Linked DNA regions of Arthrobacter sp. ERGS1:01. The protein of the gene in region 2 interacts with the protein of the main gene of each other region in a pairwise test. Links are inferred from orthologs where the notes say so. Each region holds a gene or a part of one and is shown on either strand. Other genes may lie near its edges. The genes, in order: AL755_RS13465 and AL755_RS17315.

Region 1 (15,646 bases), 840 kb from region 2 along the record:
AACCCAGCCGACCGGCGATATTTGCTGCTCGCCCTCAGCGCGAAGGGCAAAGCCCTGGTGGATGGCGTGATGGAACACCGGCGCGCAGCCATTGCCGCCGTGATGAACAGGATGCCCTCCGCATTGCGCCGCTCCATGGGGCCGGTGCTGGACGCTTTTGCCCGGGCCGCCGGGGACGTCACCGATGACGAGCGTTTCGCCTTGGAATTGCGGGACAGACCCCTTCGGGGGCGGTCCGGGCCTAGGATCTGAATCACCGGGCCTCCAACGCGGCAAGCGTCGAGGCAAGGGTGGCATCAACGCCGGCTGGCTTGCGCCACCGTTGATCAGCACAGGCGACGGCGACCATGGTTCCGGCATGGGCCAAGTCAACGAGGGCACCACACCGGTGTGCGGTGGTTCCGGCCCGTGCCAACAACAAGGCCTGGAGCACATGCCGGGTGCCGAGGACTCGCATGAGCACAACGGTGCCGGGAGACGGCGCTGCTCCGGTGGCGACCCGGTAAAGCAGCTGGGCCGGACCAGCTGGCACAATCCGTAGCTACCCCGGATGATCTCGAGTGTTTTCATCGACGCACCTGACGACCCAGGAGTATCCCCGTCGCTGCGGCTATTCCGAGGACCGCGACGCCGGCCCCCACCGCCAGCACGCCGTGATGGTGGGACGCCCAGAGTTGGGCGCTTCGCGGAGTGGAACGGGCGTCGAAGGCACCGTGTGTGCCAAAGTCGGCATTAGCATCCTCCGGCTCCCAAAGATTTTCCGGTTGGTCCGACGGTCGCGTTTCGCTGGTTTGCTGCGAGGCGTACCCCGTTCGGCCTAAGTAGGCATCCAAGAGCCCGGGTGCCACCGCATTGGCCAACAACGTGGCAGCTGTGCTGCCGCCAACCCAATACTCGCGCCGCCGCGGATGGTTGGCGGCAAAGACGACCGCACGGGCCGCCACCTCGGGTTGATAAATAGGGGGGACCGGTTGCGCTTTCTTGGGCAGCCGGGACAGAACCCAGGAGAATTGTGGCGTGTTAACTGCGGGCATCTGCACCATCGTGGTGCGGATGCCGCTGTGCTCGTGGAGCAGTTCGCAACGCAACGATTCATTGAAGCCCTGGATGGCATGTTTGGCACCGCAGTAGGCGCTTTGCAACGGTATTCCCCGGTAGGCCAAGGCGGATCCAACCTGGACGATCGTGCCCTGGTTGCGGGCGCCCATGCGGTGCAAGGCGGCCATGGTGCCGTAAACGTAGCCGAGGTAGGAGACGGCGGTTACCCGCGCGAATTCATCCGGCTTGATCTGGGTGAAGGGTGCAAAGACGGAGGTGAAAGCCACATTGACCCACACGTCAATGGGACCTAGTTCTTTCTCCACCCGGTCCGCCGCGGCATCGACGGCGGCGGAATCCGACATGTCCACGGAAATCGTCAACGCCGTCCCTCCGGCCGCCGCCACTTCCGCCGCGGCGCCGTCGAGCCCGGCCTGGCCCCGGGCCAGCAGGGCCACCGTGGCGCCCCGGCGCCCAAAGGCGATGGCGGTGGCCCGGCCGATCCCGCCGCTGGCTCCAGTCACGACAACTATCTGGTGAATGGTTTCCATTGTTTCTCCTAAAGGTTGATCCGGTTCGGTACCGGTGGCGTGGCAAGCCGGCTTGCGGCCTCGAGCAGGGCGGCATGGACGAATGCCTGTGGGAAATTGCCGCGGAGCTGGCGCTGTTCGACGTCGTATTCCTCTGTGAACAGGCCGGTCGTTGCGCAGGCGGCGCGGTTGCGTTCAAACCAACGCATTGCCTCCGCTTCACGGCCTTGCTGGTGTGCGGCCATCGCCATGTCGAAGCCACAAAGGAGAAATGCACCTTCCGCCTGATTGAGGGAACGTGCATCCTGTCTGAACCTGTAGACATAGCCGTCGCGGCTCAGCTCGGACCGGACGGCCTCCACCGTGGCCAGACTGCGGGGGTCAGCCACCGGGATGGCGCCCCGCAACGTTGGCAGCAGCAGGGCCGCATCGACCCGGTCGTCGTTCGGGCTGCGCTGCCACCGGCCGCTCGGGTGCAGGCAATCGGCGGCCGTGGCGGCAACAATCGTGTCAGCCAACGATGTCCATGGCACGCCCTGGGCCGGCGGGGCATGGACAGCCATGGCCCGCAGGCCCGCGGCACAGGTCAACCGTGAGTGGGCCCAATGGTCATTGTTGAGCTCCCAAATTCCGGCGTCGGGCTCCTGCCAGCGGTCCGAAATGGCTTGCACCGCCACCTCGGCGGCCCGCCAGTTTTCCAGATCCAAGTGGTCGTAGCCCGCTGCGGCCGCAAGGAGCAACAGGGATTCGCCGAAGGCATCCAGCTGGAATTGTTCATTGACCCAATTCCCAACTTTCGCGGACCCGCCCGGATAGCCGGGCAGAGCGAGTGAGGTTTCGTCCGGAACCCGCCCCCCGCTGACTGTGTAGGCCGGTTTCAGGCCGGGCCCATCCTCCAGGAGCCTGGCGGTGATGAAACGGACGGAGTCATCAAGGAGCGAATAGTCCCCGCATGCGGCAATCGCCTGGCCCGCGTAGCACTGGTCGCGGATCCACGCGTAACGGTAGTCGTAGTTGCGTTTCTCCTGGGCACGTTCGGGCAAGCCAAGTGTGGCTGCCGCGACCATGGCCCCACTGGCTGCGGTCATGCCACGCAACACGGCATAGGACTGGCGGGCATCGTCGGGCGCTATGGTTTCCGACAGCATTGGGACGGCATCATGCCAGCTGGCTTCTGTTTCAGCCCAAGCGACGCGGGCATCCACCGGTGCCGAGGTGAACGGCAGCTCGGACAATTCCAAAACGAAATCATGAGCCTCGCCGGGGGCCACCTCGAGACGAAGGTGAAGCACGCCCTCACACACCGTGGCCTCTGGGGCCCCGCTCAGGCGGATGTGCAAGGGGCCGCTACGAGCCGTCCAGATCCCGTCCGCACATTTGAGCCGTGTCATGGCGTGCCGGCCAAACCCGGCCGCAACTTCAAAGACCACATTCATTTCCGCCGGACCCGAGACCGCATGCACGCGTCGCAACAACACTGCCCGATGCGGGTCGGCTGGTTGTGCCAGGGCCTCCCGGCATTCAATGATTCCATCGGTGGTAACCCAGCGGCTCTTCCAAATCAGTGTCCCTTCCTGGTAACTGCCGCCCCAGACGTACCGGTCACAGGCAGGCGTCACCGCGAAACTGCCGCTGCCACCAATCAGGGAGGAAAAGGACGCCGCACTGTCCCACCGAGGGGCGCACATCCAGGCGACATCCCCGCGGGGGCCGATTAATGCCGACCGTTCGCCGTCGGCAATCATGGCATATTCACGCAGCACGTGCGGGGATTGGGGGCTTTGCGTTGTTGCCGACATATTTCCACCGTAAGCGCAATGATTGCGATAGCGCAAGAGCTTGCGGAGCGCCCCCACCACCCAAAGGGACCAAAACACCACCAAAATCCCGCATCATTGCTGCACTGATCCGCAACGAAAATCCAGCCAAAATTGCCATGCCATTTCCCCTGGACGCAATGGACTTTGCGCTGAAAAGCGATCATTGCGGGCTTCTTTGTGCCGGAGTATGTTTGATGTGTCCACGCCAGTTGAGCAGATGTCTGGTGATGTTCACGCCAGCAAGGGCGCATCCACCGGACGGCACGAGTGCCGGGATCGGAAGCCGCTCCGCCCACGAAGTTTCGCAACCTCACGGAACGGAATGCCACCTCCCGTGCTCCACATGCCACGGCGGCCCAGCCTTGCTGAAGTGCCAACGATCGGATTAGAAAGCCGGTAGGGAAATGGCTACTTCTTCATCTGCGCGCCCGGGGCACCCCAGCGCCAGTTCGTCCTCAAAGTCTTCAAAGCAGGGGAAAGTAGTGGGGGTGACTGTTGCTGCAGCCCTAGGTGGGTTGCTGTTTGGGTTCGATACATCGGTCATCAACGGGGCAGTAAATTCCATCCAAGCCACCTTTGCCCTCAGTCCGGCGGTCCTTGGATTCACCGTGGCCGTCACCTTGATCGGATGCGCCATCGGGGCCTGGTTTGCCGGCCAGCTGGCCGATGTATGGGGCCGAAAGCCGGTTATGGTACTCAGCGCCTCATTGTTCGTGATCAGCTCCATCGGATCCGGTTACGCATTCGCGGTGTGGGACCTCATGCTGTGGCGCACGATCGGGGGGCTGGCCATCGGAATCGCTTCCGTCATCGCCCCGGCCTACATAGGTGAGATTGCGCCGGCCAACAGGCGCGGTGCCCTGAGTTCCCTGCAACAACTGGCAATCACCCTTGGCATTTTCATTGCTTTGCTATCCGACGCAACTTTTGAACGGTCCGCCGGTGGCGCGGGTGATGTTCTTTGGTGGGGATTGCCGGCATGGCGGTGGATGCTCTTGGTTGGGGTCCTCCCCGCGCTTATATACGGGGCACTGTCCCTGACCATTCCAGAGTCACCACAGTTCCTCATTCGTAAGGGCCGGGACCAGGATGCGCTGAGGGTCATCCAACACACCACCGGTTCGCCGAATCCGCCTCAGCGTGTGGAGGAGATCAAGGAAACCCTGGAAAATCAACGCCATTCCAGCTATCGGGACTTACGCGGTCCCGCCCTCGGCATCCAGCCCGTTCTGTGGATTGGAATTAGCATGGCGGCATTCCAACAGCTTGTAGGCATCAACGCCATCTTCTACTACTCCACCACGTTGTGGCAGTCTGTCGGATTCAGCCAGCAGGACTCGTTCACCACTTCCGTCATCACGGCCACGATCAATGTGGTGCTAACGTTCGTCGCCATCTTGTTCGTTGACAAGGTCGGACGCAAGAAGCTGCTCCTGGTCGGGTCCGTCGGCATGTTTGTGGGCCTCGTCGCGGCTGCCGTCTCCTTCGCCCAAGCCACCGGTTCCGGAACCTCCATTACACTGCCATCGCCATGGGGGGCTGTCGCCCTGGTCGGAGCCAACCTGTTCGTGATCTTCTTCGCCGCCACGTGGGGCCCGGTAATGTGGGTGGTCCTTGGCGAGATCTTCCCAAACAAGATGCGGGGTCTGGCCTTAGGGATAGCCACCGCCTTCAACTGGGTCTTCAACTTCCTGGTCACCCTGCTCTTCCCGATCCTGAGCCAGGCAGTGGGACTCGGATTTGTTTACGCCGGATTCGCCCTGTTTGCCGCACTGTCCTACTGGTTCGTGAAATCCCTGCTTCCCGAGATCAAGGGCTTGGAACTTGAGGACAAAAACAAATTGCTCCGGCACAGCTAGGAACATGCCACCCCGGACCGGTCTTTCCAGCTCTCGGCATGAGTCCCCACTAAAGGTCTTCGATCGGCAGGAGAATCACTGATGTCACAACCAAGGGCCGTCCGGCCCAATCGCGCGGCTCTCATCGTCAATCCGCTAAAGTGCAAAACCATCGATGTGCGGCAGATAGTGAGCACGGCATGTACCGGGGAGGGATGGGCGGAGTCGCTGTTCCTGGAAACCACTGCCGATAGCCCTGGAGTGGCCCAAACACGACACGCCCTGTCCGAAGGGGTGGATCTGGTGATCGCCGCCGGGGGCGACGGCACGGTTCGTTGCGTGGCACAGGCCTTGCAGAATACGGGCACCGCATTGGGCCTCATTCCCCTCGGAACGGGAAACCTGCTCGCTAGGAATCTAGGCCTAAATATCAGCAACCCGGGGGCCGCTGCCCGAGAGGCGCTCAGGGGAAGCGATCATCCCATCGACGTGATCGGGGCGATCCTGGATCAGGACAAGGCGCAGCAGCTGTTCGTTGTGATGGCCGGTCTGGGATTCGATGCAGCGGTCATGGCGGATACCAATGTCAATCTCAAGGAGTCGCTTGGGTGGCTGGCGTACATCGAGGCCGGGATTCGCAAGCTGCCTGGCCGGCCCGTAAAGGCATCGATCAGCATCGATGGCGGACCGGCGTCGGCCCACCGGTTGCGAGGCATCATGAGCGGCAACTGCGGGAAACTCCAAGGAGGGGTTGAAATCTTCCCGGGTGCACGGTTCGACGACGGCAGCTTTGACCTAATGACCCTCGCCCCCAGTGGGACGTTTGGCTGGATGGGTGTGCTTGCCGGGCTGCTGAGCCGCGGACGAAGCAAGGACCCTTCCATCCAGTACTTCCGCGGCAAGAAGGCCGAAATATCCCTAGCCAAACCACAAGCCCTCCAGTTGGACGGAGACCCCCTCGGCGATGTGTCACATGTGATCCTGACAATTGATGCGGGGGCACTGCTGGTAAGGAAATTCTGGCCATGACGCCGATGCGCCGTCCTCACGGCCAGCCGGTCCCGGTGCGGGGTTTGTTGGCGGTGCCGCATCCTTCCGCTCCCCGGGCGGTGACTTCAGGCAGACCAAATTCAGGCAGACAATTGATGTCCGCCGGTGCCGCGGTGCAAGAATCTTTCCGGGCCACCGCGGGGTCGCGGGCCCGAATCGAGCCAAGCCCGTAATCCCGCAGGATCACGGAATTCCAGTTCGTCAAGATAGGCTTGGCGAAGGGTCACGATGTAGGCCTGCAGCGCCAGGGATTCCGCGCCCTCCAGCCATCCGTAGCTGCGGCTCCAGGCCTGGCAGAGGTCATGGTTGTCGTAAGCCTTGATGGGCGGTGCGAAGACGGCCGCCTCAACAGGGACCCTGGGAGTGGATTCCGGTTCGGGGGTGGAGGGGGCCGCCAGTGGAAGATGGGCTGTCCTGCTGATAATGAAGTTCACGGTCAAGGGAGAAGTGAGGAAAAACGCCAGTATCAGAGGCCAAAGCCACGCGCCGAGAACGGTGTCGAATCCAGCGACAGCGAGGAACCCGACGCCAGCGGATAGGGCATGGATGGCCGCCCGGCGGTGAGGGCTTCGCGTGAGTGTCTTGGCGGGTCCTACAGGGGTGGTGCAGTACGAAACCACGGCACCCCCGGCGGCTCCGGTACACAAAAGTGTCATCGTCGATGAAAGCGGATAGGCAACGGCTGCCAAACATGCTCCCATGACTGCCATTGACTTAAAGGCCGCAAGCCATAGCCGCATATACAGATTCACGGGGCATCATCGCCCAGCGGGCATTCCGGATTTTCACCTATGGGAGTGGGCTGCACACCTGCGCGCAGCCCATGTCCGGCCACTGGCCATCCCCGAGCACTCCACGGTATCCCGATGGCTGGCATCACTGACTTATTGCTGGAGTTCATCATGGCAGGCCCGTCGAATTGCGTTGGATCGGCCTGCCTGCTGGGCTCTAATTCATCACTTTTAGACTATCGCTCCGGCTGCGCTGTGACTAGAGCTTGCAGGACCGCAATTATTGCGGGATTCAACTACCGCGACCGGTCCAAGCTAACAGCGCGGGAATCCGTCCGCGGGTGGGTAGTGCTGTTTCACAAGCGGGCGAGGTCCATGGAAAGACGAATATGCGCGGACCTTGCAGCAACCGCCGAATGGTTGGGCATTTTGGGTCTCACCCGGGCGGCATTGTTTCCTTTTGCGGGTTGGGCGAGCACAATGGCGTCCATGAGTGAACTGTATACGGCCTCACGGCCGGTCATCTCAGATGCCGCAGTAATCAGCGCCATTCGGGAGGCCACGATAGAACTGCACGAGATTTTGGGCGCGCATGGAATCGACATGTCTTTTGAAGCCATAGCGCTCTTGGGTCACACCGAGTCCTGGGACAGCGATGGAAAGCGGTGGGTTCACGTCATGTGGGCCACTGACGATGCTGAGTAGCCGTAAGCCTTGAGGCCGCCGGGCGATGAAAGGATTGCCGTCTTGACCCGGCTGAGCCGTTGGCTCAGATGGCTTGGCTCTGGCTTGAGCCAACCGACCCATTGCGGAGGTGTTTCGAGCTGTCCTGACCGAGCGAAAATAACAGGGTAGGGACTATTTCGCAAAGATTGCGACTTTGTGATAGTTGCGAATCGCAAATCTTTTTGGTTGAATTCCCGGCAACCATTGCGGCCATCCAAGGGGGGCTGCTATACCGAAACTAAGCACAACTTTCGCACCAAGGTCTGCCGCGCAACCGCCAAGGCACCTGTGCGTGGAGCCTCCAGTGAAGAAGGTGCCTGGCATGAAAGGCAGCAAACCACCAGTAGCAGACCCGACCGATGCCGAATTGCAGGTGAGCGAGCCGAAGCGGTGGGCGGCCGGCTGGCCCAGCCTATACGAATCCCTGCCGCTTGCGTTGACCGAGATGGGGGTGGATCGGTCGTTCAAGACGCTAACGGCCCTCAATCAGAACCGCGGCATTGACTGCATGAGCTGTGCGTGGCCGGACCCGCCACATCGCAAGGTGGCGGAATTTTGTGAAAACGGGGCAAAAGCTATCAGCTGGGAGGCAGACCTGCTGAAAGTCCCGGCGTCGTTCTGGACGGACCACACGGTCTCATCGCTGCGCGACCGTAGCGAATACTGGCTTGGCCAGCAAGGCCGTTTAGTCGAGCCGATGTACAAAGCCTCGGGGGAGGACCACTACCGGCCGATCGGCTGGGACGATGCCTTCGCCGTCATCGCCAGGGAGTTGAAAGCCCTTGATTCACCCGACGAGGCAACGTTCTACACGAGCGGGCGCACCAGCAACGAGGCGGCCTTCGAATACCAGCTGTTTGCCAGGGCTTTCGGCACCAACAACCTGCCGGATTGTTCGAACATGTGCCATGAATCCACCGGTGCCGCCATGGGAGAGGTCATCGGCGTTGGCAAGTCCGCGATTTCCTACACGGACTTCGCCAAGGCGAACCTGATCATCATTATGGGCCAGAACCCCGGTACCTGCCATCCGCGGATGCTGACTGCACTGGAGGAAGCCAAACGCGGCGGCACGAGCATCGTCGCGGTCAATCCGCTCCTGGAGGCCGGGCTGATCAATTTCCGGAACCCGCAGCGGCCCCGTGGCTTAATTGGAAAGGGCACCGATCTCGCGGACCAATACCTGCAGATCCGCCTTGCCGGGGACATGGCCCTGATGCAGGCGGTCTCCAAGCGCGTCCTCGACGCCGAAAAGGCCGCCCCGGGGACGGTCCTTGACCACGCATTCCTCGCCAAGCATTGCGATGGACTGGAAGAATTCCGCACGTATCTGGAGGACCTTGACGAGGCTGATGTACTGGCTGCCACCGGCTTGGAAACCAAGGAAATTGACGAGCTGGCGAACCGCTACTTGAAGGCGGAGAAGGTTATTATCACGTGGGCGATGGGCCTGACCCAGCACAAGAAGGCGGTCCCCACGATCAAGGAGATTGTTAATCTGATGTTGCTGCGAGGCAACATCGGCAAGCCCGGGGCCGGACCGTCGCCCATCCGAGGCCACAGCAACGTCCAGGGCGATCGCACCATGGGCATCTGGGAGCAGATGCCGCCAGAGTTTCTGGACGCACTGCAAAGTGAGTTTGGTTTCAATCCACCACGGGAGCCGGGCCTGGACGTCGTCGACAGTATCCGCGCCATGCGTGACGGCAAGGTCAAGATCCTCTTCGCCATGGGTGGCAATCTCGTTTCGGCAGTTTCGGATACCGACGTCGCGCAGGCGGCCATGCTGAAAACCATCCTGTCCGTGCAGGTCTCCACGAAACTCAACCGCTCCCATGCGTTTGTTGGAGATCAGGCACTGATCCTGCCGACGCTTGGCCGTAGCGAGATCGACCTGCAGGCCGGCGGACCGCAATTCGTCACGGTGGAAGACACCGTCTGTGCCGTGCACGGGTCCGCCGGGCGGATCGAACCCATTTCGACGGCGGTCCTCTCCGAGGTCGCCATCGTCTCCCGGCTTGCCCGCGCCGTCCTCGGCTCGGACCACCCGGTGAACTGGGCCGGCTTCGAGGCCAGTTACGACACCCTGCGCGAACACATCTCCCATGTTTGCGACGGCTGCGAAGACTATAACGCCAAGGTCCGCCAGCCTGACGGTTTCGTGCTCCCGCATCCTCCCCGCGACACCCGAACCTTCCCCACCGCTACCGGAAAGGCCATGATCACCGTCAATGAGCTGGAGACCATCGAGGTTCGGGAGGGCCGCCTGCTGCTCCAAACCATCCGCTCACACGACCAATTCAACACCACCATGTACGGTCTCAACGATCGGTACCGCGGGGTGAAGAAGGGCAGGCACGTGCTCCTGGTCAACCCCGAGGACCTCGCGGAATTGGGTTTGGCTGACGGCGACTATGTGGATGTTCATGGCGAGGCGGCCGACGGCGTAGACCGGGTCATGACCCAACAGCGCATCATCAGCTACCCGACGGCCCGCGGCTGTGTCGCAGCCTATTTTCCCGAGGCAAATGTCCTCGTCGCACTGGACGATGTGGCCGAAGTGAGCAATACGCCCATTTCCAAATCAGTCGTCGTTCGGCTTGAAAAGGTCGCCGCCCCGTCCTTTGCGACTGGTCACCATTGATTCGCATACTCGCCAAAGGTTTCAGAGATGTCATTTGAAACATCCACATTCGTCCCCCTGGCGCTCGGGTTCTTTGGACTCGGCACCGGCTACCTGATCTACGGACCCCAGGAAATCTTCCATTGGCCCAAACGCGACGTGGCCGTGGACAAATCCACCGGAATCTGGGGCATTTGGATGCCCGGCTTTTGCCAACTCCTCACCGGCATCTACCTCTTTGTCGGCCTGACCTGGTTCCAGGTATTCAAGGACCCGCCCCTCTACATGGCCGCCCTCGCCTTCTCCGCGTATGGAATCCACTGGTTCGCCTTGGGCTTCAACCGTTGGCAAGGCAGCGATCCCCGCCCCAATGCGGGAATGTCCGTGGCCTTCACCCTGATCTCAGTTCTGGGCCTCGTGGTGTTCTTCAAAGCCGGAGACTGGCCCGTTGCCCTACTATTTTGCGGATTGACTGCCGTGTATGTCAGCGACTTTGTGCACAGCATCGGTGTAAAAGCCGGAGAGCGCGCCCTGGGCCTTTTTCACATTGTCACGGGCCTATGGCTGATGTACCTGACATTCGCGACCGTACTCAACCTGGCCTCGGGCATGCATCTGCCCCTGTAGCCCGGAAACTCTCCAGCGAAAGGAAACGGCCATGAACAACTTGATCCATCAGGATGACCTCAATCCCCTGATCCAGAACGGTGGCACCGTCCACGACCGCTCAGGTGAACAGATCGGCACACTGGGAAGGTTTTACGTGCCCGACGGTACCCACGAGGCGGCATGGGTAACGCTGGCCCCCGGGTTGTTCTCGACGTCTGAGACTTTTATCCCGCTGGATAGTGCCTGGATCGACGGTCTGGCTCTATATGTGACTTTTTCAAGGGAGAAGATCGAAGCGGCTCCGCGGCAGAACCGGGACGGCGTGCTCACTGGAGACGAAGCCCGGGAACTGGTGGCCTACTACGGGGCCCCGTGACGTCGGACGGCCCCGTGGTGCGCGGGCCAAGCACAAGTACGTCATGGTGCAGCTTTGGGAATCGTGTTGCTTAGGCAATGCCCCACGACAGCCATGGAGAGGCAATTAAATTGGTTGGATCCCAGCAACCGCACGGCCTGTGGCCGAATTCCGCCCCGCAGTGCGGTGGCAATGCGGTGGTGCACTCGTTACGGTGGAAAGTAGGACGGTCAATTGAAATTGGCCGCTTTGAGAGGAGTTCCAATGGTTTCCAAGAAGACTTCCACCGCCAAATTTACTGTCCCGGGTCTGTCCCTGAAGGATGGACATCACGTGGCAAAGATCCTGCAGGGTAGGTTGTACGCCCTGAATGACCTACAACTTACACTCAAGCATGCACACTGGAATGTAGTGGGCAAGGACTTTATCGGTGTCCACGAAATGCTCGATCCCCAAATTGAACTCGTCCGGGCCATGATTGATGAAACCGCCGAGCGCATCGCCACCCTGGGGGTGTCCCCGAACGGGCTTCCCGGTGCCATGGTTAAGGAGAGGTCCTGGGACGACTACTCCGTAGGCCGGGCTTCGACCACCGAGCACTTATCCGCGCTGGACATCGTTTACGACGGCATCGTCGCCAGCCACCGGGACGCCATTGCCGCCACAGGGGATCTCGACCCCGTCACCGAGGACATGCTGATCGGCCAGACAGCGAAGCTTGAACTCTTTCAGTGGTTCATGCGCGCACATCTGGAGAACGACGGCGGCAACCTCCGGCACGACGAGCCACCGAGCCACAAGAGCGGTACATCGGCCGCCAAAAAGTAGGCGGCGGCTGAACTGGCGCCTTCGCCCTTGTTGTTCTTTGCCACGCATCGCGGACCGCTCGCCGTCTTTGAGCTCCAGCCGGCGTAGCGCAGGCCACGGAACTTGATCATTGGTACGGTCGCCGTCGGCAGTGATAGGCAAGGCCCAATGCCATATCCATATGGGGTACTCCAGGAACAGGCTGCCTGTTGCTTGGGCGGCTCGTGCGGCCGCGACACCGGCGCCATCGTGGTCCGTGTGGCCGTCATTTGACCAAGGTGCCACGATCAAGGTGGTGCCGGGACCCCCGGCCGTTGCCGCAATTTCCGCTTCCAGTTCCAAGGCATGAGCGGCGACGTCTCCATCGGGGATGCCCAAAACCCGGTGATGAGCCCCGGGAGCCACAATTGCCAGGGCTTTTTGCAACTCGTCGGATCGCAGTTTGGCGAGGTCTGCGGAGGAGTGCGTTGGAGAGCCGGGGTGCGATCGTTCGCCCAGCGTGGCCACCAATACGTCCGTGGCGACGCTGTGGTCCGTTGCCCGTTTGAGCAGCCCGGCTGCGCTCAGCGTCTCGTCGTCAGGATGTGCAGCCACGACCACCAGACGCGCAAGGGATCCCCAACCGATGTCCAGGGCTGGCATGGCGGCAAGTGCGGTGCTTCTCAACCAATCGGATTCAAGTGCGGAGTCCTGGTTGTGCGTGAACTTCACCATGGTGACTCCTGGGGTGATCCGCCCGGGTTGAGCGCCAGCAGTGCGGCTCCGTGCGCTGCCAAGGACCGCTCAGCATGGTCCTGTCGGAGATAGAGCTCGAGGTCAGCCACGCGCTGGAGGTGGGCGCCTTCGAAGGCCAGCGGCTCCGGGCCCATGCCGTGGGCGGCCACCGACAGCACGGCTTCGGCGGCACCAACGACCGTGGCCCGCAGACAGGCGGACCTTATGCCAGCTGGGATGGCATCCTCGTCAGCACCTTTGCTGGCATCAGCAGTGACGGCCGCCGCCTGGAATGCCGCCTGGGCGGACCACACCGCTTGGTCCATCCGGCCCAGGTGCCAGAGTGCAACTTGGTCTGGGTTCCGTGAGCGAGAATGCTCGTGCGAGCGCCTGGCCACTGCTAACGCGGCACCGTGCCAAATGGCGGCAACCCTGGCCCCTACCCAGGCAAATCCGGGCCTGCTGAGATACGAACCAGGTGCTCCTACCGGCACTGCCGGGACGTTGTTGAAGGACAATCCTGCGCTGGGAATTGTGGGCAGGCCCAACGTCAGCCAGGGCCGTTGGTCCCGGGTGATTCCGTGGCTGCGCAGATCCGCGGCGAAAAGTTGGACCAATTGTCCGTTTCGTGCAGTGACTAGGGCTTGGCTCAGGCTGTCCGCAAGTGAGCACCAGAGGGCTTGTCCCCGGTCAGGTGCTAGCCGTGGCTGTCAGAGGCGGTCAGCACCTCTCCCGGAGCCTGTGCGGCGAACACGCCCCATGTGGACCCTGCAATGTTGAGGTCCCCCTGTCCCGCTTGGGCAAGGATTGACAAGGCATCAAGGTGGGGTTCGATGATGCGCGCAGCGCTCAATCCGGCCGCACCCAGGGTTGCCAACTCCTGCCAGAGGGACAAGGTTTCGCCTTCTGGGGTCGGGGGGTGAAGGCCCCATTGTCCGTGCCAGCTCAAGCGTGGCGGCCACGTCCCCGTTGGATCGCTCTGCAGAGGGGTGTAGGTCATCGAGCCTGGCCTGTGCTTGGCCCGCCCCGCGCAATGTTGACGCATCCAAGAGCACTCCACCATGCTGCGGGAGCTCACGCCCGGGGGGCCGGCGCCTCGCGGTTTCCGCGTCATATGGTTTCGCTGTGAACTTCAGTGGAAATGAAACCGGATCCTCATGTTATTGGGGTGTGTGGGCTTGGACGACGCCGGTTAGGCGCTGCCACCTGATGCGTCGGCGTCCGATTCAGAGGAGAAGGACTCCCGGTCGTTACGGGCGGGCTCGGTATTTCCGTCATCCAGGGGCGCATCAGTGGAGGGTGCTTCAATCGGGGATTCATCGCTGGGGTCCACACGGGCACCGAGGGCATCCGCTGTGGCAAGCTCGTCGCGGAACTGTTCGTCAGCTCCGCCGAACCTCCCCGCTTCGGGCTCGCCATCGCTGCCTGCATCCTCATCGTCAAAGAAATTCTTCTCCGGGGCTCCCAAGCTTCCGTCGCTGGTCAAGGATTCGACATCGCTTTCTTGATCACGCAGGGTCGGATCCGGTGATCCGGGGTTGGTGTCTGCGCTTCCGGGCACTTCGTCCTCGGGAAGCGGGGCTCCGTAGCCGCCTTCAGCTTTGGTGGGGTCGTTTTCGCCATTGGTGGCGTCGTCGCTATTCATGGAGTTCTCCTTCGATTGTTGCTCGACTCGAATGGTCATGACGTGAGCGGTCACGCCGGGATGGATTCGCTGCTGTAAGGGGCCTCTAAGCGCAGGCTGGCTACGGCCAGGCTGAAAAGCCCTGATGTGGGCCGGGAACCCCCGCTGCTTGGGGCCATGTGCCGCGTGTTGCTGGCGACGGGGTGCAGGACGGGCCACCCTGGGGCGGGCCTGCCGCGTGAAGCAATTCAGGCCTGAACGGCTGGACCGTTGATTCCACTGTAACCACATGCGGCAGCTTGCGAAAGCCTCCTCGGTTCGGAACAGTGGGTGGTGAAGGCAACATCGTTCTGAGCAGAAATGGAGGCCATGCCATGAAAATCCTGATCAAGCTTTTGGGTGTCGGCGCAAGCCTCGCGGTGGGCGCCGGGGCCCGCAGGGCGTTGGGGGCTGTCTGGCGCAAAGGTACCGGGAACAAACCTCCCAACGAAGCCACGGATTTACGCAACCCCATGGCCGGTGTGTTGGTGTTTGCGCTGGTAACCGCAGTTTCCGGGGCCGTTACCGGGTCGTCACCCAGCGGCTTGGGAAGAAGGCAGCGGTGAGGTTGGAGGCGAACGCCAAGGACGGATAGCAGCTTAGCTTTCTCCGGTCGTCCAGGTGGTCCAGTTCAGCGGGTGGCATGAAAGGGCAACTTTCCCAGAAATTGCCGCCAGCGATTCCGGGTAAAAGCCACTTTGGCCTCAATCATACGACGGTAATATATTGCATGAGATTTTCAACTTAACGCCCAAAATCAACACTAGAGTAAAAATATGGGAGACCACCGGAATCCTTCTCTGATTGAGGCGCCACATGAAAAATCGAATCGTTCCATACAGCATCGCAATTGTCGCAGCGATGGCTCTGGCAGGTTGCGGCCAAGCCGGTACAGTGGCTGGTTCCACGACGTCTGGGAGTACTGCGGCAACAACGTCGGCCATGGCTTCCCCCACGGAAAAGGACTACACCAATAATGAGCTGGCCGCGATCATTGCGAAGCTCAAAGACCCCAGCGGTAGGGCGTTTACGGTAATTCCAGCCGCCCAGATTGATCAAGGGCTGGAAGTGGCAAGGACGCTGCTCAAAACTGCGGTGATTACACCAAAAGCTTGCGCAGTGGTGTCGACCAACAATGCCCA
Region 2 (15,571 bases):
CTGTCGGCATTCTTCGCCACCGTTTCCTCCCCGCTGACCTCGATGGGGTCCACGTTCATCGACTTCACGCCGCCGTGGATGAAGAACTTCGCCATCGCCACCTTTGGCACGAACGACAAGACCGTGCTGTTGCTCTCGCTGACCGTGGGCGCGATCGTCCTGGCCGCGGCCGCAGGTGTGGTGGCCCGCAGGAAGTTCGTGGCCGGCGCCGCCATGGTGGTTGCCTTTGCCGTGGTTATGGGGGCCTGCATCATCTCCCGTTCCGGCGCCTCTGCCGTTGACCTCGTCCCGCTGCTGGTGGGCACGCTGGCCGGACTGGCGGCCCTCCGCTACCTGACCAACGCGGGCGCTGCCAAGCCAGTGCCGGCCGAGCAGGACGACGACGCCCCCGCCCTGCCCAGCAGGCGCACCTTCCTGGTGAGGTCGGCCCTGGTGGCGGGAGCCGCCATCGTGATCGGCGTGGGTGGAAACATCCTCTCCTCGGCACGGAACACGGCCCGGCAAGTGCGTGACGCGCTCAAACTGCCGGCGCCCAAGACCCCCGCCCCAACACTTCCCGGCGGCGTCCAGTCGGCCGTGTCCGGCGTGACCCCGTTCGTCACCCCCAACAACGACTTTTACCGGATCGACACGGCCCTGATCGTGCCCGAGGTTGATCCGAACCAGTGGGAGCTGCGGGTCCACGGCATGGTCGAGGAGGAATTCACCATGTCCTTCAACGACCTCCTGAGCGCCGAGCTGCTTGAGACCTACGTGACGCTGACCTGCGTCTCCAACGTGGTGGGCGGCAATCTGGCCGGCAACGCGAAATGGCTCGGCTACCCGCTGAGCGAGGTCCTGGCCCGGGCCAAGCCGAAGCCGGGCGCCGACATGGTGCTCTCCACCAGCGTCGACGGGTTCAGCGCCTCCACCCCGCTGCCGGTCCTCCAGGACGCCAACCGCAACGCCCTGCTGGCGGTTGGCATGAACGGCCAGCCGCTGCCGCTGGAACACGGATTCCCCGTGCGGATGGTGGTGCCGGGCCTGTACGGCTATGTCTCCGCCACCAAATGGGTGGTGGATCTGGAGGTCACCACCTTCGCGGCGAAGACCGGCTACTGGACAACCCGCGGCTGGTCCTCCCACGGCCCCATCAAGACCGCCTCCCGGGTCGAGGTGCCGCGGGCGTTGGCCCGGGTGCCCGCCGGCAAGGTAGGCATCGGCGGCACCGCCTGGGCGCAGCACACGGGCATCTCGAAGGTGGAAATCCAGCTCGACGGCGGCCCATGGCAGCCGGCGGTCCTCTCGGCCGAGGCCTCCGTGGACACGTGGCGGCAGTGGTCGTACATGTGGGACGGCGCCACGACAGGCACGCACAATGTGAAGGTCCGCGCCTACAACGCCCAGGGCGTGCTGCAGATCGAGGAGCAGGCCCCGCCGGAGCCCGACGGCTCCACGGGCTGGCATTCCATTACGTTCACGGTCGTATGAGCCGACGGAGCGGGGCGGGTGAGGCGTGCGGGGCTGGACGGCTTTTCGCCACCGCCCGGCGTATCGATAGACTTTATCCATGACGCAGACACCCGCCTCCCCGACAGCTTCCGACGCCACCGAGCGCACCGCCCATGGATTTGGCCTGGCCACGATCGCCGACGGCGGAGCCGTGCTGGACGTCTGGTTCCCCGCCCCGGCCCTGGGCGCCGGCGTTGATTCCCTCGGCGCAGCCCCCGACGCCGATCCCGAACTTTCCGCACTTGCCGAGGCCGGCACGGATGCCGACCGCGGCGTGACCCAGAAAGTGGTCTTTGCCCAGATCGACCTGGACGCCGCCCCGGCCGACGCCGTCGACGCCTACCTGCGCCTGCACCTGCTCTCGCACCGCCTGGCCGCCCCGAACTCGCTGAACCTCGACGGCATCTTCGGCACCCTGGCCAACGTGGCCTGGACCAACTTCGGCCCCGTCCCGGTGGAGGGCTTCGAGCTCACGCGTGGCAAGCTGCGCCGCCGCGGCACCGTCATCGTCTACTCCGTGGACAAGTTCCCGCGCATGGTGGACTACGTGATGCCCACCGGCGTGCGCATCGCCGACGCCGACCGCGTCCGCCTGGGCGCCCACCTGGCCGACGGCACCACCGTCATGCACGAAGGCTTCGTCAACTTCAACGCCGGCACGCTCGGCGCCTCCATGGTGGAGGGCCGCATCTCCGCCGGCGTCGTTGTTGGCAACGGCACCGACGTTGGTGGCGGCGCGTCCATTATGGGCACGCTGTCCGGCGGCGGCAAGGAACGCATCACCCTGGGCGAGCGCGTACTGCTCGGCGCCAACTCCGGCGTCGGCATCAGCATCGGCAACGATTCCGTCGTGGAGGCCGGCCTGTACGTGACCGCCGGCACCCGGGTGCGCGTGCTTGGCCCGAAGAACGACGACGGCGAGGACACCACCGTAATCGTCAAGGCCAGCGCGCTCTCCGGCAAGGCCAACCTGCTGTTCCGCCGCAACTCCAGCACCGGCGAGGTCGAGGTGCTGCCGCGCAAGGGCTCCACCGTGGAGCTCAACGACTCCCTCCACAGCAACTAGGGCCGCTTGACCTCCGCCACGATCGGCGCCCTGCCGTGAGGCGCGGCCGCGCCTTCACCGCCTGGATTACCGTCACGGCGGTGGCGGCCGCGTTGCTGGTGGGCGGCGGCATCTGGGTGTCGAACTACCTCAAGGATGCGTTCGCGCCCGGGCTCAGCGTTGGCTGCACGGCCGCCGTGGGAACGGCGTCGTTCCGCCTGACCACCGAACAGGCCCAAAATGCCGCCCTGATCTCGGCCATCTCGGTTCAGCGGGGCATGCCGGCACGGGCGGCCTCCATTGCGCTGGCCACGGCCCTGCAGGAGTCCAAGCTGCGGAACATCGACTACGGGGACATGGATTCCGTGGGCTTGTTCCAGCAGCGCCCCTCGCAGGACTGGGGCACGGCCCAACAGATCATGGACCCCGTCTACTCGACCAATGCGTTTTATGACGCCCTGGACAAGGTGGACGGCTACGTGGACATGCCGTTGAACGACGCCGCCCAGATCGTGCAGCGCTCGGCGTTCCCGCACGCCTACGCCCAGCACGAGGACCTGTCCCGGGCCTTTGCCTCGGCCCTGACCGGCCAGACGCCCGCCACTTTCAGCTGCACGCTCCCTGCGGCCACCACGGCGGGATCCCCGCAGGACCTGGAGACGTCGATCCACGCCGAACTGGGCCAGATCCCGGTCACCTCCGGCGGATCCGCGGCGAACGTGCAGCTGGCGGTCACGGACTCCGTGGGTTGGGCTGCGGCGCAGTGGGCCGTCGCCAACGCGTCGGCGCTGGGGATCACCGCCGTCAGCTACGACGGCCAGGAATGGGACCGGGCCGCGAACGACTCCGGCACCAACGTTGGCTGGAAGCCGGCCAAGGACCCGTCCCCGGCCGGCCAGGTTACGGTGCTCCTGGCAACCGCGCCCGCAGCGCCCTAGGCGAGCAGCACCTAGACGAGCAGTTCCACCACCGGCTGGACGTAGCTGAGGAATGTTGGCTGGTCGTCGAGGAGGTGCTGGCTCATGATCAAGCGGTTCGGCTCAATGAACCAGGCGCGCTGCTCGGCCAGCGGCATCTCCACGATCGTCAGGGTGAAGTCCCGGGCGCTGCGTCCCAATTCCATCTCGCGGTTCTGCACCAGGTCCGCCAGGATCTTGTGCCCGCCCAGGGTCTCCCGTTCGGCCGCCATGAGGGAATAGGCGCTGTTCTGTTCGCGCGCCCAGGTCAGGGCGGCACCAAAATGGGCCTGGACCACACGGTGCAGGGCCGGCATGGCGGAAAATTCGGGGAAGTCCGGCGGGGTCATGGATGCCTCGGTCTCGGGATAGCCGGCCAACAGCTCCGTCCACCACTGCTCCCATTGCTCCCGCAGCGCGTCGGTGCCGCCGACATGGGCCGTCAGCCGGCTGTGGTCTGCTGCCCGGATGTGCGGCTCCGCATGGGAGAGGGCGGGGCTGCCGGCACCCGTCAAACCCGCCACGTCGCGAATGTAAAGGGCTATCATCATGGGCCCGCAGGTATCCATGGTGATGCGCCAGCCGGGTCCACCCGTATGATGCATAGTTATCGCCTCCAGTAGCCGCCGGACATCCCGCGGCACTCCCTCATTCAAGATTACTCTTCCCCAGGGTTTTCTGGGCGGGCAATCAGGAAGCGGCTACCCTTCCAGCAGTGACACCAGGTGGCGGCGCAGCGTGGCCTGGCCCTGTTCCGGGGCCGACCACCCGGGCTGGAGCACCAGGCGCAGGCTCAGCCCGTCCAGCACGGCGATCAGCCGCTCGGCCTCGTCAACGGGTTCGGGGTTGCCGGCCATGAGCCCGCTTTCCAGCAGTTGCAGCACCACCCGGCCGACGACGGCGCCGGTGGCCCGGTAATCGTCCTGTGCCGCGTCGGAGAGCCTGCCATCAGTGCGGGCGGCCAGCATGAACTCCATGTGGACCACGGCCTCGGCCCGGCGTTGCGCATCCAGAGGGAGCAGCTCCTCCAGGACCACGGCGCATTCGTCCACGAGTGCGTGGGCATCGGACGGCAGGCTGCCGGACTCGAGTTCCTCAAGCTTGTCCAGCGCCCGCAGGTGGATGCGTTCGGAATTGACCCGGAACGCGAATTCCATCAGCTCGGCCTGGTTGTCGAAGTAGTGCCGTACGGAGCCAAGCGCCAGCCCGGCTTTCTCCGCCACGTTACGTAGTGAGGCTTGTGTCAGTCCACGGTCGGCAATGACTTCGAAGACGGCATCTGCAACAAGTTCGCGGCGGTCATCCGCGTCAACAATTTTGGGCACACATCTTTTTTAGCACAGATGTTTCGCCCTTGTGGTGCCGGCTACTTGGACTGGCCGTCCCTGGCCGAGGCACCCTTCTTCGATTCGACGATCCAGAGCACCACCAGGACCACCGTGATGACCGCTGCACCTATGACGAACGGGAACAGCTCGGAGTGCCCGGCAAGTGCCACGACGCCGAGAACAACGGTGACAAGCCCCAGGGCCAGGGCGGAGGACTGGACAAGCATTTTCAACATTCGTAATTCTCCTGAAGTGGATGGGATTTCTTGGGGCCGGGTACACGACAGCGGCGGGCGGCGATCCGCAAGGGAAAGCCGCCCGCCGCCGTCGAGGTCTCGACAGGCTCGACCACCGGTGGTCAAGCCTGGGGCCCCGGCCGCGAGGGACCCGCTGCGAGCTTGCGAGCAGTGGGAGCGGCCGGGGAGCGGGAGCATAGGTTAACGCGAGGGGTACATGCGCTCCGGTTCGCCTGTGTACAGCTGGCGCGGGCGGCCGATCTTGGTCTGCGGGTCCTTCATCATTTCGCGCCACTGGGCAATCCAGCCCGGCAGGCGGCCAATGGCGAACAGCACCGTGAACATCTTTTCGGGGAAGCCCATGGCCTTGTATATCAGGCCGGTGTAGAAGTCCACGTTCGGGTAGAGCTTGCGGGAGATGAAGTATTCATCCGTCAACGCAACTTCTTCCAGGCGCATGGCGATGGCCAGGAGTTCGTCGTTGCCGCCGAGCTTCTCGAGGATCTCGTGCGCGGTTTCCTTGACGATCTTGGCGCGGGGATCGTAGTTCTTGTAGACGCGGTGTCCGAAGCCCATGAGCTTGACGCCGGCTTCCTTGTTCTTCACGCGCTCGACGAACTTCTCAACGGGCTCGCCGCTGGCCTGGATATCGCGGAGCATGTTCAGCACGGCCTCGTTGGCGCCGCCGTGCAGCGGGCCGAACAGGGCGTTGATGCCGGCGGAGACGGACGCGAACATGTTGGCGTTCGCGGAGCCCACCAGGCGCACCGTGGAGGTGGAGCAGTTTTGTTCGTGGTCTGCGTGCAGGATCAGCAGCAGGTCAAGGGCCTTGACCACTACGGGGTCCATCTCGTAGGCCTCGGCGGGCAGGCCGAAGCTCAGGCGCAGGAAGTTCTCCACGAGGTTCATGGAGTTGTCCGGGTACAGCATGGGCTGGCCGATGGACTTCTTGTGCGCGTAGGCGGCGATGACGGGCATCTTGGCCATGAGACGGATCGTGGCCATCTCGACTTGCTCGTCGTCGAACGGGTCCAGGGAGTCCTGGTAGAACGTGGACAGCGCGGACACGGCCGAGGACAGCACCGGCATGGGGTGGGCGTCGCGCGGGAAGCCGCCGAAGAAGCCCTTGAGATCCTCGTGGAGCATGGTGTGGCGGCGGATCCGCTGGTCGAACTTGTCCAGCTCCGCCGGGGTGGGCAGGTTCCCGTAGATGAGCAGGTAGGACACTTCCAGGAAGCTGGAGTGCTGGGCCAGTTCCTCGATCGGGTAGCCGCGGTAGCGCAGGATTCCCTCGTCACCGTCGATGAACGTGATCGCGGAGGAGGTGGCGGCCGTGTTGACGAAACCGGGGTCGTAGGTGACCGCGCCGGTGTTCTTCAGCAGCTTGGACACGTCATAGCCGGCGTTGCCTTCTACGGCTTCGATGCGCGGGAGTTCAAGTTCTCCGCCGTCGTAGCGCAGTGTTGCACTCGTGGAATCAGTCATGGAGTCCCCTTCATGAGGTGGCCTTTGTGAGGCTTTGCTTAGATCTATGCTACTTTTCCGCCCGCGGGGTTCACCGCGCACCGTAAGACTTGTGTGCGGCTCAGCAGTAGAACGAGTCAGCGAATAAAGCGCACGGTGGCATAGATGTCTACCTACGAAACTACCGCTTTAGAGCCCCTCAACACTAATCCTGCGCCGTATTTTGCGCCGATGTGCGCGAAATCGCTAAGAATTCACCGTGAGTCTTTGCACGGTCGCGGCGATTCTTTCGTCGCTTCCGGTCAGGGCCACGCGGATGAATCCGTTGCCGGCTTCGCCGTAGAACGTGCCCGGTCCGGCCACGATTCCCAACTCGGCCAGCCGCCCGATGGTGGTCCAGGTGTCCTCCCCCGCCGTGCACCACAGGTACAGGCCGGCCTCGGAGTGGTGGATTTGCAGGCCAAATGCCTCCAGCGCGCCCACGAGCTGTTCGCGGCGGTTGCGGTAGAGGGCCTTTTGGGCGCTGACGTGGGCGTCGTCGCCGAGGGCCACGCGCATGGCTTCCTGCACGGGGTAGGGCACGATCATGCCGGCGTGCTTGCGGCTGTTGACAAGGTTGGCCATGATGGCCGAATCCCCGGCAACAAAGGCCGCCCGGTAGCCGGCCACATTGGACTGCTTGCTCAGCGAGTACACGGCCAGCAGGCCATCGGTGCTGCCGCCCGTGACGCGCGGGTCAAGGACGCTCGGCACGGCTTCGCCGCCGTTTTCCGGGTCCCACTCCCCCCAGCCAAGTTCGCCGTAGCACTCGTCGGAGGCCACGACCGCGCCCATTTCGCGCGCCTGGGCCACGATGGCCGAAAGTGCGTCGACGTTGCGGACAATTCCCGTCGGGTTGCCCGGGGAGTTGACCCAGACCAGGCGCACCCGGGCACGGGTGTCGGCGTCGAGCTCGTCAAGGTTGTCCGCCGCAACCGCGGTGGCCCCGGCAAAGACCGCACCCATGTCATAGGTGGGGTAGGCGACGGTGGGCCGGACGACGACGTCGCCCGCTCCCAGCCCCAGCAGCATCGGCAGCCACGCCACCAGTTCCTTGGAACCAACCGTGGGCATGACGTCGTCGGGGTTCAGTCCGGGCACGTTGCGGCGCCGGGCAAACCAGTCCACGATCGCCTGGCGCAGGGCCGGCGTACCGTGCGTGGTGGGATACCCGGGGGCGTCCGCTGCCGCCACCAGGGCGTCCTGGATCAGCGCCGGGGTGGGGTCCACGGGGGTGCCGATCGAGAGGTTCACCACACCGTCGGGGTGCTTGGCCGCCGTCGCCTGGTAGGGCGCCATGGCGTCCCAGGGGTAGTCGGGCAGACGCAGTCCAAACGGGGCGCGGTCAGGGGCGTGCTGTGCCGGGGTGGAGGCCATAACTGTTCGCTCTAGTCCTGGTTCTGCGGGGGCAGGGCCGCAACGAAGGGGTGGTCGGTGTGGGTGTTGCCGATCTTGGCGGCACCACCCGGGGAACCGAGCACGTCAAAGAACTCCACATTGGCCTTGTAGTACTCGGCCCACTCGTCCGGGGTGTCGTCCTCGTAGTAGATGGCCTCCACGGGGCACACCGGTTCGCAGGCGCCACAGTCAACGCATTCGTCGGGGTGGATGTAGAGCGAGCGTTCGCCTTCGTAGATACAGTCAACGGGGCATTCCTCAACACATGCCTTGTCCTTGACATCCACGCACGGCTGCGCAATTACATACGTCACGTCCCGACCTTCCTCGCAAAAAGACTCATTGTCCGAACTTGATGCCGGACACGTTCATTATCCCCCACGCTACGCCCCCTCGCACCACCGCCCGGACCGGTACGACTTAGTATGAAGACGTGAACCAAGCACTTGCACGCCTCGCCGGCCTCCCCCTGGGCACCCGGGTGGTGGTGCGTTACCGGATCCCCGGCGGCAGCACGGATGCGCTGGGTGAACTGGCGGCGCGGGATGCGCTCAGTTGCACCGTCGCCACGCGCACGGGCGAGGTGGTGGTGGCGCTGGCCGATGTGCAACTGGCCAAGGAGGTGCCGCCTCCCCCGCCGCGGCGGGACCGGCGCATCATCTAGGACGGCGCCGCGCAGGGCGATTGCCCCGGCGCTACTTTCGCGGCTTCTTTGCCCGGAGCACGCCCAGGGCCACGAGCCCCGTGAGAGGCGTGACGACGGCGATTCCGTACAGCCACACGAGGCCCTGGAGGTTGTTGGAGATCATGCCGAAGCCGCCCAGTTGCAGGGACAGCGTGCCGGCGCACAGGTAGGCCGCCGCCCCGCAAAGCACCACGACCCAGGCATTCCTGCTCCACAGCCCCACGAAAAGTTCGACGGCGGCCAGCATGACCAGCGCCGCCGCGGCACCCACTGGAATCACAAAGCCATTGCCGAACCAGGCATGGCCGTGCAGTGACGTGCCGAGCAGTCCCGTGCCCAGGCCGGCCGCGACCGCGGCGACCACCACGGCCCAGCGGCGCGGCGGCGGCAATTTCAGCTCGCCGTGCTCCAGGCCGGGATCCAGTTGATCACTCATTCCGGTCCCCGCCGTTTCGCCCCTCGCCTGGCGCTGCGCTGGCATCAACAAATTCCTCGATGCCGGAGATGTCCTTCCAGACATCGTCGGACAGCGCATAGCGGTCCCCGGCAACCGTGATCTGGGTCCGGTGCGCGCGCATGGCCTCCGTCTTGGCGTCCGTGTCGCCATGCACGGCAATCCGCGGAACGCCGGGTTCCAGGGGTCGCTCGGGGCGGTCGCTAACAATGGCAAAGACGTGCGGGACGGTCCAGGCATCCTGCCCGTCGGCCGGGGTTTCGGCCAGGGCAAGGGCCGCCATGACAAGGTCGTGGGTGCGCACGTGGTCGGGGTGTCCGTAGCCGCCGTCGGCCGCGTAGGTCACGACGGCGTCCGGCCGGACGTCCCGGATGGCCCTGGCAGCCAGGGCCGCCAGCTCCGCCAGCGGTGTGCGGGAAAGTGATCCGGGCAGGACGGTGCCGGCGGCCATGGCACGGCCATCGGGGCCCCACTGCATGCCGGAGTCGCGGAAGGTGACGGGGCCCGATTCGGGGGCCGCGGGTCCCTGCCCCAGCCAAATGTGCTCGCGCACGCCCAATGCGGCCAGGGCTGCGGCAAGTTCCCGTTCGCGAACCCGCGCCAGGCCGGTGCCGTCCGCCGGCGTGCCAGATTCCGCGGCGGCCCGGCCCACTTCAAGGTGCACCAGCTCGGGCGGGATGACCTCGCCCAATTCCCCGCGGGTGCTGGTCAAGAGCACCACGCGGGCGCCCGCCGCGGCGTAGGCGGCCATCGTGGCACCTGTGACAAGGGTTTCGTCGTCAGGGTGGGCGTGCGCGAAGAGCACGGTGGCGTCGGGGCCGACGCCGGGCAGCAGGTGGGCGGGGCTGGTGTCCATGCCACCAATCTACTCGCTGGCCGGCGCCGGACCCCAATGACGCCCGGGCACGTGCACCGGGCACAGAAAAGGCCGGCACCGCCCAATCCGTGAAATCACGTAAGGAGATGCCGGCCTTTGTCCGGTGGCTAGACCAGCAGTGTGGCGCCGGGAATGGCGTTGAGCAGGTCCTGCGTGTACTTCTGTTGCGGGTTGTTGAACACGTCGTCGGTCGAGGCGGCCTCGACGACCCTGCCCTTTTGCATGACGGTGACGTGGTCGGCGATCTGCCGGACCACGGCGAGGTCGTGCGTGATGAACAGGTAGGTCAGGCTCAGTTCTGCCTGCAGTTCGTTGAGCAGGTTGAGCACCTGGGCCTGGACCAGCACGTCAAGGGCCGACACCGCCTCGTCACAGATGATCACGTCCGGGTTCAACGCCAGGGCCCGCGCGATGGCGATGCGCTGGCGCTGGCCGCCGGAGAGCTCGTTCGGGTAGCGGTGCATGGTGGCCGCAGGCATGGAAACCTGGTCCAACAGCTCGCGCACCTTCTTTTCCCGGGACTTGGAGTCGCCGATCTTGTGGATCTTCAGCGGCTCCTCAATGGTCCGGAAGATGTTGAACATGGGGTCCAACGATCCGTACGGGTCCTGGAAGATGGGCTGCACGCGGCGGCGGAAGTCAAAGAGCGGCCTCCCCTTCAACGTGGTCACGTCGGTGCCGTCGAACTTGATGCTTCCCTCAGTGGGCGCCAGCAGGCTCAAGGCCATTTGCGCCACGGTGGACTTGCCCGAGCCGGACTCCCCCACGATCGCCATGGTGGTACCGCGCTTGACGCTGAAGGAGACATCGTCCACGGCCTTGAAGTCCGTGGACTTGCCCAACGCGCCGCGCAGCTTGAAGACCTTGGTGAGGTTCTTGACCTCGATCAGGTCCTCGCCCTTGGCGGCGGCACGGCGACCGGTTGACGCTGCGGCCGGCTGCGCGTCCGCGGGTGCGGGCTCGCTGACCTTGGTGGAGGTCAGTCGCCGTGACGCGAGCGACGGCGCGGCGTTGACGAGGCGCTGCGTGTACGGGTGTTGCGGGTTGCGCAGGATCTCCAACGCGGGGCCCGATTCGACAACCTGGCCCTTGTACATGACGACTACTTTTTCGGCACGTTCGGCGGCAAGGCCGAGGTCGTGCGTAATGAGCAGCACGGCGGTGCCAAGCTCGGTGGTCATCCGGTCCAGGTGGTCAAGGATCTGGCCCTGCACCGTCACGTCCAGTGCGGACGTGGGCTCATCGGCGATGAGCAGGCGCGGCCGGCAGGCCAGGCCGATCGCGATCAGCGCGCGCTGGCGCATGCCGCCGGAGAACTCGTGCGGGTACTGCTTGGCGCGGTTCGCCGCGTCCGGCAAGCCGGCCTCGGAGAGCACCTCCGCCACGCGCTCCTTGGAGTTGGCGCCGTCCAGGCCGTTGGCCTTGAGCGTCTCCTTGACCTGGAAGCCGATCTTCCACACGGGGTTCAGGTTCGACATGGGGTCCTGGGGAACCATGCCGATCGAGTTGCCGCGCAGTTCGATGATGCGCTTTTCGCTGGCGTGGGTGATGTCCTCGCCGTCGAAAATGATCTTTCCGCCGCTGACCCGCCCGTTGGAGGGCAGCAGGCCAATGGCCGACAACGCGGTGGTGGACTTGCCCGAGCCGGACTCGCCCACGATCGCCACTGTTTCACCGGGCATGATGGTCAGGTGCGCGTTGCGGACCGCGTTGACGGGGCCGTTCTGGGTGTCGAAGGTGATCGCCAGGTCGCGGATTTCCAGCAGCGGCATGTCGTCGTTCCTGGGTGCTGCGGCGTTCACGGGCATACCTTTTTCATTGTTGGACATGGCCGTCACCGCTTCCTTGCTTTGGGATCGAGCGCATCACGCAGCGCGTCACCAAGCATGATGAAGCTCAACACGGTGATACACAGCGCAAGGGCCGGCCACAGGAGCACGGCGGGGTTGTTGCGCACCTGCGACTGGGCCGCGGCGATGTCATTACCCCAGGACATGACGGTGTCCGGCAAACCCAGTCCCAGGAAGGACAGGGTTGCCTCGGCCACGATGAAGGTACCGAGCGAGATACTGGCCACCACGATGATGGGAGCCAGCGAGTTCGGCACTACGTGGCGGACCAGGGCATTGAAGCGGGAAAGCCCCAGCGCCTTGGAGGCGGTCACGAAGTCCGCGTTGCGGTTCTCGATCACCGCTCCTCGGGTGATACGGGCAATCTGCGGCCAGCCGAAGATCACCAACACCAGGACCACGGTCCAGACGCTGCGGTTGTCGCGGAAGGCCGGCAGCTGCATCATGACGATGGCGCCGAGGATCAGCGGCAGGGCGAAGAAGATGTCGCCCAGGCGGGCCAGGATGGCGTCAAGCCAGCCGCCGTAGTAGCCGGCGAGGGCGCCCATGACTCCACCGATGATCAATACGCCGATCGTGGTGAACAAGCCCACCATGAGGGAGGCGCGCGTGCCATAGATCATGCGGGCATAAACATCGCAACCCTGCAGCGTGAAGCCAAGCGGGTGCCCCGGCGCGGGACCCTCAGCCGAGTTGGCGAGCGGACAGGTCGTGGGATTCTCAGTGGCGAACCACTGTGGGAAGATCGCCACGACGACCACCAGCACGATCAACAGGGCGGAGATGATGAACAACGGCTGCTTGCGCAGGTTGTGCCAGGCGTCGGCCCACAGGCTCAACGGTGCGGCGGTTTCATCGACCTTGTCAACGGCGGCCAGGGGGGTCTCCTCCAGCGGTGCCACATAGTGTTCAATGACCCGGCTGGACACTTTGCCCTGCCGGGCGGACGGGGTTGCCGTCCGGAGGTTCTCATTTTCGGGTGTCAGGTTCTCAGACATAGCGAATCCTTGGGTCGAGCCAGGCGTACAAGAGGTCCACAACAAGGTTGGCCACCACGAACACGATGACCAGGATGCCGACGACCGCCACGACTGTGGGGGTTTCCCCGTTCAGGATGGCCTTGTACAGCAGGTTGCCGATGCCGGGGACGTTGAAAATGCCTTCGGTGACGATGGCGCCGCCCATGAGCGAGCCAAGGTCGGCACCGAGGAAGGTGACAACGGGAATAAGAGAGTTGCGCAGGATGTGCACCAGCACCACGCGGCGGCGGCTCAGGCCCTTGGCAGTTGCGGTGCGCACATAGTCGGCATTCATGTTCTCGCTGATGGACGCGCGCGTCAGTCGAATGACGTAGGCCAGGGAGACAAGACCCAGGACGAGGGCCGGTAGGACCAGTTCGTTCCAGTGTGCCGCACCGCTGACGGTCGGCTTGGCCCAGCGAAGCTGGACGCCGACCACGAGCTGGAGGACAAAGCCAAGCACGAAGGTGGGAACGGCGATGACCACGAGGGATGCGACCAGGACCGTGCTGTCGAACAGCTTGCCCTTGCGCAGACCGGCGATGACGCCGAAGAAGACACCAAAGATGGCTTCGAAGGCCAGTGCCATGATGGCAAGACGGGCCGTAACGGGGTAGGCGCGGCCAATGACGGCCGAAACTTCCTGACCGGAGAAGGTCTGCCCCAGGTTGAGGGTTACAAGGTTCTTGAGGTACAGCCCGTACTGGACCCAGAAGGGCTGGTCGAGGTTGTACTGTGCCCGAAGGGCGGCCTCGACGGCGGGAGCCATCGGCTTGCCGCCGGACAGTGCGGCGATGGGATCACCGGGGGTTGCAAAGACGAGGAAATATACCAGCAGCGTTGCGCCGAAAAAGACGGGAATCAGCTGCAGGAAACGGCGAAGCGTAAACATGACCATTACGGCGTCACCACTCCCCGCGTCCCAAATCGCGATTCGTTCATGAAATTACCTGTTCAGTAGTTGTCAGTACAGGGCATGCGCGGGATCTCTCCGCTGCACGTTGTACGGAAAATAACACATATGTGTGTCAATAGCACATAAGGGGAACCCGGCGCCCCCACGCCGGGTCCCCCTAGATGCAAGGCGTTAGTAAGCGTTGTTACTTGCCCGTGATGTCGTAGTACAGCGGAACACCGTTCCAGCCGAACTCAACCGTGTTGACGTTGTTGCTCCACACGCCCTGGACTGCCTGGTACCACAAGGGGATAACCGGCAGGTCCTTGAGCAGGATTTCCTGGGCCTGGTTGAAGATCTTGTTGCCGTCTTCAACCGTCTTGGCCGACAGGCCTTCGGTCAGCTTGGCGTCGAACGCCTTGCTGGAGTAGTCACCGTCGTTGGAACCAGCACCGGTGCCGTACAGCGGGCCGAGGAAGTTGTACAGCGACGGGTAGTCAGCCTGCCAGCCGGCGCGTGAGGCACCGGTCAGCTTCTTGGTGTTGACCAGGTTGCGCATTTCCTTGAACGTGGCAATCGGGTTCAGCTGAGCCTTGATCCCCAGGTTGGTGGAGATCTGGTTGGCCATGGCCGTGATGTATTCCTTGTTACCGGCACCATCGATGTTCGAGGTGATGGTGAAGACCTTGCCTGCGGGCCAGGGGCTGATCTTGTCAGCCTGTGCCCACAGTTCCTTGGCCTTGGCAACGTTCAGGGTCAGCACGTCGGCGCCGGGCAGGCTGCCGTTGTAGCCGTCCAGGACGGGCGAGGTGAAGTCCTTGGCGATCTGCTTGTTGCCGTAGAAGATCTTGTCGATGATCTGCTGGCGGTCGATCGACATGGAGATGGCCTGGCGGCGCAGCTGGCCGGCCTCGCCGGAGAACTCGGGCAGGTAGCTCGGGATCGTCATCGTCGCGTTGCCGGCGTACGGCTGGTTGACGAAGCGGCCTTCGAAGTCGGTCTTGAAGTTCTGCAGGCCGCTCGGCGGGACCTGGTCCAGGACGTCAAGGTTGTCGGACTGCACGTCGGTGTAAGCGGCGTCGGTGCTGTTGTAGAACTTGAACGTCACACCGCCGTTCTTGGCCTTGCGCGGTCCGTTGTACTTCTCGTTCGGGACGAGGGTGATGGACTGGTTGTGCGACCAACCGTTGGCGGCCAGCTTGTACGGGCCATCGCCGACCGGGTTCTGGCCAAATGCGGCCGGATCCTTGAATGCGGTCTCGGGCAGCGGGTAGAACGCCGTGTATCCGAGGCGCAGCGGGAAGTCGGACTCCGGTGCGGAAAGCTCAACGGTGAAGGTGTGGTCATCCACAACCTTCAGGCCCGACATCGTGTCAACCGTGGACTTCTCGGCGCTGACAGCGTCGTAGCCCTTGATGGACTCGAAGAAGTAGCTGTTCAGCTGTGCGTTCTTGGCGGCGGCACCGAAGTTCCAGGCATCCACAAAGTTCTTCGCCGTGATCGGCGTGCCGTCGCTGAACGTCTCACCGGACTTGATCTTGATGGTGTAGTTCTGCGCGTCCGTCGTGGTGATGGAATCGGCGAGTTCGTTCTGAATCGCGCCCTTGGCGTTGTAGCTGACCAGGCCCGAGAAGATGAGGTCCATGACGCGACCGCCACCAACCTCATTGGTGTTGGCGGGCAGCAGGCCTTGCGCCGGTTCGGTGCTGTTGGCTGTGATGACCTTCGTGGTGTTCCCGGTTGCGTTGTTCCCGCCGCCCGTAGAGCCGCCACATGCGGTGAGGGACATGGCAAGAACAGCAGCCAGGCCCAGTGCTTTGGAAGTGCGCGAGTA

Evidence for each region.
Region 1: the proteins of AL755_RS17315 (region 2) and AL755_RS13465 interact in binary tests that used the Escherichia coli proteins (3 or more experiments, as listed by UniProt). The link is inferred for Arthrobacter sp. ERGS1:01 from one-to-one orthologs.

Annotation. Positions count from the first base shown.
Region 1 is NZ_CP012479.1:2,096,105-2,111,750, reverse strand. The notes cover bases 4,388-7,291. They hold AL755_RS13465 (diacylglycerol/lipid kinase family protein), read left to right. Parts: upstream 4,388-5,328; coding sequence 5,329-6,255; downstream 6,256-7,291. Other genes in these bases: AL755_RS13470 (sugar porter family MFS transporter), read left to right, coding at 4,388-5,247. In the rest of the region: AL755_RS13490 (MarR family winged helix-turn-helix transcriptional regulator), read left to right, coding at 1-252; AL755_RS13485 (hypothetical protein), read right to left, coding at 254-532; AL755_RS13480 (SDR family oxidoreductase), read right to left, coding at 567-1,589; AL755_RS13475 (glycoside hydrolase family 15 protein), read right to left, coding at 1,598-3,448; more of AL755_RS13470, read left to right, coding at 3,793-4,387; AL755_RS13450 (FdhF/YdeP family oxidoreductase), read left to right, coding at 8,056-10,377; AL755_RS13445 (hypothetical protein), read left to right, coding at 10,405-10,983; AL755_RS13440 (hypothetical protein), read left to right, coding at 11,015-11,341; AL755_RS13435 (Dps family protein), read left to right, coding at 11,585-12,148; AL755_RS23255 (hypothetical protein), read right to left, coding at 12,835-13,167; AL755_RS13425 (hypothetical protein), read right to left, coding at 13,539-13,736; AL755_RS13420 (hypothetical protein), read right to left, coding at 14,034-14,525; AL755_RS24645 (DUF4235 domain-containing protein), read left to right, coding at 14,840-15,070; AL755_RS13410 (hypothetical protein), read left to right, coding at 15,321-15,646. UniProt on the Escherichia coli protein: In vitro phosphorylates phosphatidylglycerol but not diacylglycerol; the in vivo substrate is unknown.
Region 2 is NZ_CP012479.1:2,941,165-2,956,735, forward strand. Bases 4,400-7,228 are described here. They hold AL755_RS17315 (citrate synthase), read right to left. Parts: upstream 6,542-7,228; coding sequence 5,258-6,541; downstream 4,400-5,257. Other genes in these bases: AL755_RS17305 (TetR/AcrR family transcriptional regulator), read right to left, coding at 4,400-4,817; AL755_RS17310 (hypothetical protein), read right to left, coding at 4,859-5,056; dapC (succinyldiaminopimelate transaminase), read right to left, coding at 6,767-7,228. Outside these bases: AL755_RS17285 (molybdopterin-dependent oxidoreductase), read left to right, coding at 1-1,470; dapD (2,3,4,5-tetrahydropyridine-2,6-dicarboxylate N-succinyltransferase), read left to right, coding at 1,550-2,557; AL755_RS17295 (hypothetical protein), read left to right, coding at 2,593-3,474; AL755_RS17300 (hypothetical protein), read right to left, coding at 3,486-4,097; more of AL755_RS17305, read right to left, coding at 4,194-4,399; more of dapC, read right to left, coding at 7,229-7,936; fdxA (ferredoxin), read right to left, coding at 7,948-8,271; AL755_RS17330 (putative acetyltransferase), read left to right, coding at 8,391-8,621; AL755_RS17335 (hypothetical protein), read right to left, coding at 8,653-9,078; AL755_RS17340 (PIG-L family deacetylase), read right to left, coding at 9,071-9,952; AL755_RS17345 (ABC transporter ATP-binding protein), read right to left, coding at 10,081-11,781; AL755_RS17350 (ABC transporter permease), read right to left, coding at 11,808-12,821; AL755_RS17355 (ABC transporter permease), read right to left, coding at 12,814-13,740; AL755_RS17360 (peptide ABC transporter substrate-binding protein), read right to left, coding at 13,943-15,571.